2 regions of the Cytobacillus sp. IB215665 genome follow, and region 2 is predicted to be linked to the other one. Evidence: riboswitches for the same ligand, from Rfam matches in the RefSeq annotation. Region 2 holds a riboswitch; the other holds the start of a gene.
The links. Region 2 has a riboswitch for S-adenosylmethionine ahead of mtnK (S-methyl-5-thioribose kinase). Riboswitches for the same ligand answer to the same signal wherever they lie in the genome.
Positions count from the first base shown of each region.

Region 1: linked by a shared signal. The riboswitch ahead of SLH52_RS12305 (methionine ABC transporter ATP-binding protein) and the one ahead of mtnK (S-methyl-5-thioribose kinase) in region 2 are both predicted to bind S-adenosylmethionine.

Region 1 is NZ_JAXBME010000009.1:7,628-12,180, reverse strand. Features, by position in the region: gene SLH52_RS12315 (SCP2 sterol-binding domain-containing protein) at 1-92, shown strand, start outside; gene SLH52_RS12310 (O-acetylhomoserine aminocarboxypropyltransferase/cysteine synthase family protein) at 85-1,389, shown strand; SAM riboswitch class I at 1,544-1,652, shown strand; gene SLH52_RS12305 (methionine ABC transporter ATP-binding protein) at 2,037-3,062, shown strand; gene SLH52_RS12300 (methionine ABC transporter permease) at 3,055-3,723, shown strand; gene SLH52_RS12295 (MetQ/NlpA family ABC transporter substrate-binding protein) at 3,736-4,553, shown strand, end outside.
Region 2 is NZ_JAXBME010000006.1:117,178-125,442, forward strand. Features, by position in the region: gene SLH52_RS10400 (DinB family protein) at 1-475, opposite strand, end outside; gene SLH52_RS10405 (nitroreductase family protein) at 912-1,619, shown strand; gene SLH52_RS10410 (beta-1,3-glucanase family protein) at 1,804-4,347, shown strand; gene mtnA (S-methyl-5-thioribose-1-phosphate isomerase) at 4,398-5,405, opposite strand; gene mtnK (S-methyl-5-thioribose kinase) at 5,402-6,601, opposite strand; SAM riboswitch class I at 6,694-6,856, opposite strand; gene SLH52_RS10425 (methylthioribulose 1-phosphate dehydratase) at 7,152-7,784, shown strand.

The DNA.
Region 1 (4,553 bases), on a different contig from region 2:
TTATTTGCCAAGGGAAATTCAGATACATTCTTTTACTAGAATCTTTATTTGCATTAAATATTAAAGGAGAAGGGGAAGAAAAAAATGCATAATGAGAAAGATTATCGTTTAGAAACATTGAGTGTCCATGGAGGATTAGAAGCTGATCCAGTGACTGGTGCAAGAGCAGTACCAATCTATCAATCAAATGCATTCAGATTCAAGGATACGAGCCATGCAGCTAATCTGTTCTCACTCCAAGAAGAAGGATATATATACTCAAGAATACACAACCCTACTGTAACTGTTTTAGAAGAAAGAGTAGCATTGTTAGAAGGTGGAATTGGTGGGTTAGCATTATCAAGTGGAATGGCTGCTATAACGACTGCAATTCTTAATCTAGCAGGAGCAAATGATGAAATTGTTGCTGCATCTACTTTATATGGTGGAACGTATAATCTATTAGCTAATACATTGCCGAAATATGGTATAACTACTCACTTCGTTGACCCTTCCAAACCTGAAAATTTTGCAAAGGCAATTTCTTCGAAAACAAAAGCGATATTTGCTGAAACAATTGGTAATCCAAGCTTACACGTATTGGATATTGAGAAGGTTGCTTCAATAGCTCACGAAGCTGGAATTCCGCTAATCATTGATAATACATTTGCTACTCCTTATCTATGTAGACCGATTGACTTTGGTGCTGACATTGTCATTCATTCTGCTACTAAGTGGCTTTTAGGAAATGGAACGACTTTAGGTGGAATAATCGTTGATGGAGGCAAATTCAATTGGAATTCTGAGAAGTTTCCAGACTTTATTACCCCTGACCCAAGCTATAATAATCTTATATATGCAGAAGCACTTGGAGAAAGTGCATATATCGTCAAAGCTAGGGTGCAATTATTAAGAGATTTAGGTGCCTCATTAAGTCCGTTTAATGCTTATCAATTTAACCTTGGCCTAGAGACATTACATGTACGGATGAAAGAGCATGTTAATAATGCTATGAAAGTCGTTGAATATTTAGCGAAACACCCGGCTGTAGAGTGGGTTTTGTATCCTGATCATAAAGATCATCCTGCAAAAGAACTTGCTAAAAAATATTTACCAAAAGGTAGTGGGTCCATCGTCGTGTTCGGCATAAAAGGAGGGAGAGAAGCAGGTGCTAAAGTAATTAATCATGTGAAACTATGGTCGCATGTAGCAAACGTAGGTGACGCTAAAAGCTTGATTATCCATCCGGCAAGTACAACACATCAACAATTAAGTAGCGAGGGCTTAAAATCTTCAGGTGTAACAGAAGATTTAATAAGGTTGTCAGTTGGAATTGAGAATATTGACGACCTATTAGAAGACTTAGAGCAAGCAATAGAAACTGCGACAGGACTAACTTCAAGCAAATAATATAGGGTGAATCGATTTGTGTTTTGGCTGTAAATTCCATAAAGATATTCATTGACACATATAAATGAGCGTGATAGAATCACAATTGTACTTTTTAAAAGAGATTAATTTTGAAATGTAATTATAAAAATGAATAAAAAAACATTGATATATACTCTTATCAAGAGAGGTGGAGGGATGTGCCCTATGAAGCCCGGCAACCATCAACGGTGAAGTTGAAATGGTGCCAATTCACACGAAGCGTATGCTTCGATAGATGAGAGAAAGGAATATAATTAAGCCTTTCTGCTCACATGTGCGGAAAGGCTTTTTAATTTTGTTGTTAAGCTTTTCTATTAGGTTGATTACGCATTAAATGTTGCTGTTCGTACAAAAATATAAACATATATTCATTTTGTATTCGTAATATCTTATCTTTTACACATGCTGTCTTCATAATGATTGTTGTTGTTCTTCGTATGAAGAAGTTAACAAAGTATACGAAAAGAGCCTTTTATAAAAAACAATGATAATGGATAAAACGATTGTCTAGCTGCTAGAAGAGCTAATATCTCCATACTAACAAAAATATGGAAGATCGTTTAGTTTGCAACATAAAACATACTAAACATATATGAATAATATGATTAAGGAAGTAGGTGAGCCTTTTGATAAAACTATCTGGGGTAAAAAAAGTATATCAATCTCAAGAAGGAGAAGTAGTTGCTGTAGATAATGTCAATTTGAATATTGCTAAGGGTGAAATATTTGGCATTATTGGTTACAGTGGTGCAGGAAAAAGTACACTCATTCGTTTGTTAAACCAGCTTGAAGCAGCAACAGAAGGAACAATTACGATCAATAATTATGAAATGACCTCTATTAAAGGGGATGAGTTACGTAAATCACGACAAGAAATTAGTATGATCTTTCAGCATTTTAATTTGCTTTGGTCAAGAACTGTACGGGAGAATATATCCTTTCCATTAGAAATTGCTGGCATTCGAAAAAAAGAACGATTGAAGAGGGTGGATGAGCTAATCAAGCTAGTAGGGTTGGGGGGAAGAGAAAATGCGTATCCTTCACAACTAAGTGGTGGCCAAAAGCAGCGAGTTGGAATAGCTCGTGCTTTAGCAAATCGCCCGAAGGTATTATTATGTGATGAAGCAACCTCAGCACTTGATCCACAAACAACAGACTCGATTCTTGAGTTGCTTGTGGATATTAATAAAAAGCTAGGTCTCACAATTGTGTTAATTACTCATGAAATGCATGTGATTCGTAAAATATGTCATCGTGTAGCTGTAATGGAAAATGGCAGCATTGTTGAACAAGGTGAAGTTTTATCGGTGTTTCAGCAACCGAAAGCTCCAATAACTAAGAAGTTTGTTAAGCAAATTACAGAACCAGAAGAAGCGACAGAAACAATTGAGCATATTTTAGAAAGCTACCCTGAAGGTAAAGTTATTAAGCTGTTGTTTGTTGGGGATGATGCTGAACAACCTTTAATAGCAGAATTAATCCGCCAGTTTAAAATTGGCATCAATATTATACAAGGAAAGATCTCGCATACACAGCACGGTGCATATGGCACATTGTTTATTCATATGACAGGAACCGATGAAGAGATAAACCGCTCGATCACATATATAAAGGAAAAACATGTGGCAGTGGAGGTGATACAGCATGGTTAGTCAACTATTTGTAAATGTTAATTGGGAAAAAATGTCGGAAGCAACATTTGAAACTTTATATATGACTGTGACATCGGTGATTGCAACATTTGTTTTTGGTGTTATATTAGGGCTCTTACTTTTTTTAACATCGAAGGACAACCTATTGGAACATAAGTTGGTTAATACAATCATCAGCAGTTTTGTAAACATTTTTCGTTCTATACCATTCATTATTTTAATCATTTTATTAATTCCGTTAACAAAATTCATGCTTGGGACAATTAGAGGAGCAAATGCCGCTTTACCTGCTCTCGTAATTGGAGCAGCACCTTTCTACGCAAGAATGGTAGAAATTGCATTGCGAGAGATTGATAAAGGTGTTATTGAGGCGGCACGGTCTATGGGGGCGAAAACAAGAACAATCGTTTTCAAGGTGCTGCTACCTGAAGCACTTCCTGCACTCATATCAGGAATTACAGTGACAGCAATTGCTCTAGTTGGTTATACTGCCATGGCTGGAATTATCGGTGCGGGGGGCCTTGGGAATTTGGCTTATTTAGAAGGTTTTTCTCGCCGTCATACCGATGTTGTTGTTGTAGCAACCATTTTTATTCTTATTATAGTGTTTATCCTCCAATACATTGGAGATTTTATAACATCAAAAATAGACAAAAGATAGGAGAAGATCATCATGAAAAAAATATTTGCAATCGTAAGTACATTACTCGTAGTTTTTGCTTTGGCAGCATGTGGAACGAGTGAAAAAGAAAGTTCATCAGAAAAGAGTCAAACGAATCAAGCTTCAGAAGAGAACAAGCAATTAGTAGTTGGAGCTTCGAATGTACCGCATGCGGAGATTTTAGAACAAGTACAACCGATATTAGCTGACAAGGGAATTGATTTAGTTATAGAAACATATCAAGATTATATTTTGCCGAATGAAGATTTAGATAGTGGTGACCTTGATGCTAACTATTTTCAACATATACCATATTTAGAATCGCAAATGGCTGATGTAGGCTATGATTTCGTGAATGCAGGTGGTATTCATATTGAACCAATCGGAGTATATTCACAAAAATATAGCAGCTTAGATGAATTACCAGAAGGTGCTGTAATTATTATGAGTAACTCAGTGGCTGATCATGGGCGTATTTTAACAATGCTAGAATCACAGGGCTTAATTAAGTTAGCAGATGACGTTGAAAAAGTAGAAGCAACACTTGATGATATTGTAGAAAATCCAAAAAATCTTAAATTTGAAGCTGAAATCGACGCTGCTTTATTACCTGAGTTTTATAATAATGACGAAGGTGATGCTATTTTAATCAATACAAACTATGCGATTGATGCTGGATTAAATCCGTTAGATGATGCTATTGCAATTGAAGGCGCTGATTCTCCTTATGTAAATATTATTGCTGTGCGTAGTGGTGATGAAAAAAATAAGGAAATTGTCGAATTAGTTAACGCTTTGCGCTCAGAAGAAATCCAAAATTATATTATTGA
Region 2 (8,265 bases):
GCTGTTCCCAATGCCTTAATTCATGTAAGCCGATAAACTCCACAGATTGAGCTAAATTTAAATATTTGAATACCGGATTTGGAATTCCTTTTGTATAGTTTTCTTCGTTATCATCCATCTCATTGAGTACTTTTAATAATCCTTCTCTTGATTCTGATAAACATTGTAATAATTTTTCTTTAGTCATAAAGACATCTGTAGGGGCAAGTTCATCAGGAACTTTTACTTTTTGAGATCTGTCTAGCATTAATAGTAGAGGTCTCTTTTTTGCTTCTTTACTTTCAGGGTTTTCTAAGCCAGCTTTTATTAAAGATGTAAACCCTTGTTCACTCGTGTATAAATGATTAAGTAGTTGAGCAACGCTCCAACGGTCTTCAGAAACTTTTTTATTCAATTGTTCATCAGATAGACCATCGATTGTAACTAGAACCTTATTTCTGATCATTTCAATACTCTTTAATTCAAAGTCTAACATTTACCTCACTCCTTAAAAAAGTTTACCAACATTAACCTATTCTATGTGTAAATATATTATTCCTCTCTATTTAAGGAGTGATTTTATTAAAGTTATATAATAGTGGTGTTAAAATTAGTTATTGTTGAGAGTGAAGTCATTTTTATTAAAAGATTCACTGATAAATGATTCTATGGCATAGTCGGTCTAGTTTTGATCCCAGTCTTATTTATCGCTTAGGAGAAGTCCAAAGTAAAAGGCAAATTTAGTACGAATCATTTCTTATAAATGATTAAAAATTTTCTTCATATAATAAATAGAAAGAATGATTTAGAATTTGTTAAATATGAGAAAAAGTATAAGGTATCTTTCGTTAAACTGTACTTGACAAAATTACAGTTCAAACATTATACTGTAATAGAAATAAATACAGTTTGAAATAAAAGGAGATTTAACAATGGCACAAAGTAGAAATGCAAGTGAGGAATATTTAAATAAAATAAAAGAAATAAAAATGAGTGGTGAAAAACCGAAGGAATTAACTGACCAAAATTTCTTCACAGTTGCACAAGAAAGAAGCTCAATTCGTCATTATGATCCAGAACATAAAATGAGTGAAAGTGATATTAATGAAATTTTAGAAACTGCAATTTTGGCTCCTTCTTCGAGTAACTTACAACCTTGGAGATTTCTTGTTATTCATGATCAAGAATCAAAAGAGCAATTACTACCTATAGCAAATAATCAACAACAAATCGTTGATGCATCAGTTGTTATCGCAGTGCTTGGAGACCTAGAAGCATATAAAAACGCAGAAAGAATATATGGTGAGTTAGTAACAAAAGGTGCGATGACAGAAGAAATTAAAAAATTCTATGTAGATCAAATTAATGGTCATTATGGAAATCTATCGTTTGAAGATGCATCGAGAGTAGCGATGATTGACGGTGGTATCGTATCTATGCAATTAATGCTTGCAGCAAAGGCAAAAGGCCTTGATACCGTACCAATGGGAGGTTTTAATCCTGATCAATTTATCAAAGAATTCAATGTCCCAGAAAATTTCTCTCCTGTTATGTTGATTTCTGTTGGTAAGGCTAAACAAGTGGGTTTTGCAAAATCTCGTTTACCACTTGATGAAGTTACAACTTGGAATAAATTCTAATCCAAGGTCATATTAATAAAAAAACCTTGCGCAAAAAAATAAGCGTTAGGTTTTTTTATTTTTGACCCCCACTAAAATGACATAGGGTACGAAATATATACGTGGAAGGAGGTTACTGTACAAAACTTCATATCAATAAATCTAGTAAACTAACTATTATTAATAACTGTACGGAGGTAACTATATGTTTAAAAAAGTGCTTACGGTGATGATGGCACTATCATTAATTATATCACCATTTTTTAATAATAATATTGCAGCAGCAGCTGATTATGAACATGATGTTAACACAATAACCTCATCAAAATCTCAAATTACATTTACGTCTTTTGTGAATACTAGCTGGGTAGATGTTCATTACAAAATTAACTCTGGTATCCAACAAAACGTAAGAATGAATAAATCAGGAGCTACTTTTACACATGAAGTAGATGGTTTGAAATCGGGAGACGTTATTAGTTATTCATTCACATATAACAATGGAATTCCTGCGTATAACACACCAGAATATAATGGTACACATGGATCAACGTCAGAGCCAGCGCCAGAACCAACTCCGGAACCAACACCAGAGCCGGAACCACAACCAACGCCTGAGCCAACGCCTGAGCCAAATCCAAACGTAGAGCCACTAGTAATTGACGATTTTAACTCTTCAACACAGTGGAACTCAAATACAAATGATTTGGGAGAATCTATTGTACGTAACGGAGGAGTTTACAATCTAGAAGGTAATTCTAATTTATATTTCTTCTTTAATGGTGGGACAACTGCAGAATTATTTGATCAGTACTTAAACAAAGATATTTCTGCTTATGATACACTGGAGCTTACTTTAAAAGGAGCAAATGGTGGCGAAGAGAATTATATTAACATCGTATTAAATGATGGAACAAATCGCTCATTAAAATTATCTGAGTACGGTAGCGTAACAAGCATTTATCAAACAATTTCTATACCTTTAGCTGATTTTCAAGCGGATTTGACAAATGCGAAATTTTTACGCTTTGAAGGAGTAGGGACTGCAAAAATTGTTCGTATCGATGACATGGTACTTACTTCAACTGGAGTGGTGACAGAACCTTCTGAACCAACGCCAGAACCAACTCCAGAGCCAGAACCAACTGAACCAACGAATCCTAGTTCTATCAATGCTTATGAGAAAATTCAAGCAGAAGACTATGATTCAATGCAAGGTATTCAAACAGAAGATACAACTGATCTAGGTAGTGGGAAAAATGTAGGTTGGACTGACAACGGCGACTATATAGCATTTAACAATGTTAATTTTGGTACCGATGGTGCAAAAGGGATTGAAGCTAGAGTAGCTAGTCAATCAGCAGGTGGAACAATTGAAGTAAGGTTAGATAGCGTTACTGGAACTTTAGTTGGAACAGTAGCTATTCAAAATACTGGCGGATGGCAAAATTGGGTTACAAACACTGCCACTATCAATAATGTCACAGGTACACATGATGTATATTTTGTATTTAAAGGTGCTGCTGAAGGTATCGGTAACTTAAATTGGGTTGAATTTACTAAAAACTCAGTTACACCAACAGAGCCAACAGAACCAACTCCGAATCCAGAGCCAACACCAACACCAGAACCTGGAACTATTCCTACTGGAAATGGTGTAATGACATTCCAATTACAAAATAATACTGGTGGAGAGTATTCTGATGATGAAATTTACTGGGCTATTCTTGGATATAATAAAGCTACTGGGCAGCTTAGTCATGTAGATAAAGATGGGAATTTGATAGAAAGTAACATAAGTGACAATGATGCACCAGGTCACTTGACGAAAAACGGTCAAAACTATCCAAACTACTTTTATAAAATGAGTGAAGTAGACTGGACTTCAATGCCAGAGATTGACTCTGGAAGAATGTTTATTAGCTTAGGAAGTCCAATGTATATTAAATTAAATCAAGCAGCAGATGGTAGAGTAGGATTTGCAGGTCCAGATTTAAATAATCCAACAGATCCTAACCAAGATATTTATTTCGAATGGATTGAGTTTACAATTGACCAATGGGGTTATCACGGAAACTCAACTCGAGTAGACCAATTTAGTTTCCCAATTACGAATAGATTACTAGGTTCTGATGGGTATGATAAAATCGTAGGTGAAACATATACGCGTGACCAGTTATTTAGTGCATTTAAAAATGAAATGCCAGCGGAATTCCAATCATTAGTTGAAGAACCATATAGAATCGTTGCTCCAGGTAAAGGTCAATTTAAGCCAGGAGGAACATATGAAAACTATTTTGATAACTACGTGAATGAAGTTTGGGATTATTATAGAACGAATGAATTAACCTTTACTGCAGAAGCAGGAACATTTAGTGGCCGTGTTGAAGGAGATAACTTCGTCTTTTCGAAAAACGGTGGTCCTTACAATTTATATATTACAGACAAACCATCGACACTTGAAGTTTTTGAGTGTTCAGGACCGATGGATACAGGAAGTCCAGATGAAAAAGTAGTGGAAGCTCAAGTTTGTGCCGCATTAAATAGAGGTATTATGTACGACCCTGTTAATTGGGGGAATTCAGACTTCTTCTATCAAAACGATACAGCTAACTTCTATGCTAAATTCTGGCATGATTACAGCATTGACGGTTTAGCATACGGCTTTGCTTATGATGATGTAAGAAATTACAGCACGCTGTTAGAACATCCTAATCCAGAAGCACTAATTATTGGTGTAGGCTGGTAAATTGACAGGGGTCAGATCTCAACTGTGTAAAGCAGTGGAGATCTGACCCCTTATTTGATGCCTTTTTCGGTGATGAATGCAGTGATAAGTTCGTTAGGCGTAATATCAAAAGCTGGGTTGTAGATATTTATGCCGTTCGGTGCGACCTTTTTTCCATCAAAATGAGTAACTTCTTCATGATGACGTTCCTCTATTTTTATGTCTATTCCGTTCATTATCGAATCATCAAATGTTGATTGTGGCGTAGCGACGTAAAATGGGATGTTGAAGTGTTTAGCAAGAATTGCCAAACCTAGCGTTCCTACTTTATTTGCTGTATCACCGTTTCGAGCAATCCTATCGGCTCCTACGATTATTGCTTCTACGTTTTTTGACAATATAGTATGTGCAGCCATATTATCGGTGATGAGAGTAACATCAATTCCTATTTGAGTTAATTCCCAAGTTGTTAACCTTGCACCTTGTAAAACAGGGCGAGTTTCCATCGCGAACACGGAAAAGTCAATTCCACGCTCCTTGCCGAGATGAAACGGAGCAAGTGCTGTACCGTATCTAGCTGTAGCGATAGAACCTGCATTACAAATTGTTAAGATACGGCGTTTTGTACCTAATAATTTGATTGCATTTTCACCAATTTCACGACAAGCACTTTCATCTTCGAGCTGAATTTTGATTGCCTCACCAGTTAATATTGTGATTGCTTCATCAACTGTTGTCGCTTGTTTAATGGAATTAATGAGTCGGTCTAATGCCCAACTTAGATTAACAGCTGTTGGTCGAGAACTTACTAAATAGTTACGATCTTTGCCAAGCCTAGCTTTGAAATCTACTAGACTATGTATATGATAGCTTTGTGCAGCTAGCACTAATCCAAAAGCTGCCACGATGCCAATTGCAGGTGCACCTCTAACTTTTAGCGAAGCAATAGCATGATAAACGTCTTCTAGTGTAGTTAAATTTATAAAAATTGTATCAAGTGGTAGCTGTTGTTGGTCTAAAATTTTGATGAAATGGTCTTTCCATTCTACCGATAAAGGAAGAGTTGAGACTTGCCTCATCTTACAAATCTCCTTTCAGTATGTTGAATAACATCTTGAATTTCTGAAGTATTAGTAAGACTGTGGCGATTTACAATAAGTGTTCTACCGACTTGTAAAGCAGTCGACTTAACTTGAATCTTTCTCTCATGAGGAGTAATACGATCTAAATCCTCCACATGTGCTAAGCCAATCGTACGGCGAATAATTTCACATCCAGCAAAACCAATTGCGTCTGCATATGCTTGTGTTAAAATGTGCTCAACGAAACCTCCAACCTCAGTGAATGCCTCAATGCTATGGTTTTTCCATAGTTTAACAAAGGTTGTGGTGAAAGTGTCCCATGTACCTTCAATACAATTGTATAAGTAGCTTCTTTCATTATCTGGTCGAGATAAGATTTGTAAAATAAGGTTTGCGAAAAATAAGCCAATATCAAACCCTATAGGTCCACAGAAGGCAAATTCAGTGTCAATGATCTTAGTCTCTTCCTCATTGGCAATGATACTTCCAGTGTGCAAATCTCCATGAATAATACCATCACCTTGCGTTAAAAATATTTTTTTTAATTTTGCGACTTCAAGCTTTAAGAAAGAGTCATTCCAAATAGCTTGAATATTTTCTTGTAATTCTATTTCATAGTTGTTTGTGTCATGATTAAAGAAAGGGTCGGTAAATATGAGATCCTCTGTTATTCTGCATAGCTCGGGATTGACAAACTGTTTTTGTAATTGCTTTTTCTTTTCCGGTCCTAAAGCATAATCAGAAGTAAAAAATAATGTTGTTGCTAAAAAAGTACCGATATGGGTTGAGAGAGATGGATATAACTTGTTATTGATGAACCCTTTTCTCACGATGTCTAGATGAGATAAATCTTCCATCACAGTAATTGACAACTTGTCATCGGTATAGTAAACCTTTGGAATATACTCTGGACAATAGCTTGCAAAGGTAAGTAGCGCATGGCTTTCAATTGTTGCGCGCTTTAAAGTAAGCGGCCAGCTTTCACCAATAACTTTTGCATATGGTAATGCCTGCTTTATTATGATTCCTTTGTTGTTACGCTCATCGACTACTCGAAAGACAAGGTTTAAGTTTCCATCCCCAATTTCCTTACATGTTAACAATGATTGCTCATGAAAAAGTGTTAACCTTTGGGCTAAAGAAATTGCACTTTTTTCCGTTAGCGGTTGATAAGTACTTTGATTTGAACTCATAAATACCTCCAAAAAAGCGTTATTTTGTAAATGTTAACTAGAAAAAGCCTCTTTCTTATTAAACGAAAGAGGCTTGAAGAACGAACTTCTACCTCTTATCTTTCAGAAAGTCTTGCTTCCTGTTGGAATTAGCACCGTGCCTTTGAAGAACTTAGAAGTTCTGGCGTTAGCTTACACGCCCCATCCTCATGATGGTATTACGGTCGGTTGCTGGGCTTCATAGGGCCAAATCCCTCAGCCAACTCTTGATAAGAGACTAACTTATAAAATTTACGTGTGTAATTACGATCCATAAATTTGTTTGTTTGAAAAGTATCATAACAATATGTGATTTTCTTTGTCAATAACTTTTTCAAATGTTTAATAAATATGAAACTTAAGTGTAGTTTTAATAAATTAAATAAACTTATTTAAAATTGAAAATTTAATTGTCACTAATTGTTAAAGTATTAAACGATGTTATGAGCAGGATTTTACAATAAATAACACGAATGATATGAAGGAGAAAAAGAAGTCATAATTTAAATGAAAAATATTTCGAGGTGATAAAATGACCGTTTTTCAAGAAAAATGGGATGAATTAGCTAGCTTAAAAGATGAATTAGGTTCAAGAGATTGGTTTTATGCAACGAGTGGCAATCTCTCAATCAAAGCAAGTGATTCTCCGTTAACATTTCTCATTTCGGTAAGTGGAAAGGACAAACGGCAGCGTACAAAGGATGATTTTTTATTAGTAGATGAACAAGGACACCCTACGAGTAGTACCAAATTACATCCTTCAGCAGAAACTCCACTTCATCTCGCAGTGTATAAACAATCAAATGCAGTCTGTTGTATACACATACATACGGTAGATAATAATGTTATATCAGAACTATATGGAGATCAAGGACAAGTGACTTTTCATGGGCAAGAAATGATCAAAGCATTCGATGAATGGGAAGAAGATGCAGAAATTTCAATACCAATTATAAGAAATGATGCATATATCCAGTTGTTAGCAGATTCATTAAGTACTTACGTTACATCTGACAAAGGTGCTGTGCTCATAAGAAATCATGGTATTACAGTGTGGGGAAAAAGCGTATTTGAAGCAAAAAAATTACTAGAAGCCTACGAATTTTTGTTTAGTTACCACCTAAAACTACTACAATTAAAAAGAGATATTAAAATATTATCATAAGTATATTTAAATTGTTGAAACCTTTCACGTATATGTTCGTATAGATAGTAAAGGCTATTTTCATAAACTTTATTGCTATAGTCCCTATACTAGAAGAGAAAGATGGTTTTACTCAAATGTAAACCTTTTATAAAGGCTTTGTAAACTTTGTTCTATTTATAATAAATTAGTACCAATAAAAAAGTGTTTTTATATGTTTAGGCATCTGTGTTCTGAAGAAATGATGTTTATATTTATTCGTACGAAAAAACAACAACCTTTGCGAAAACATCCGTAGTAAAAGATTTGATGGAAGGTTTTTTTTCTTGCAATTTGCTATTTTTTTCTATAAAAAATGTGTTTTATATGTTGTGTTTCTTGTCGTAATTTAGACTATCATATATAATAATTGCATTAGCATATATGCATGTTCAAAAAACAGGACAAAAAAGCACAGAAACAGGAACTAATTCTAGATATTTATATTTTTATTCAGGAGGTG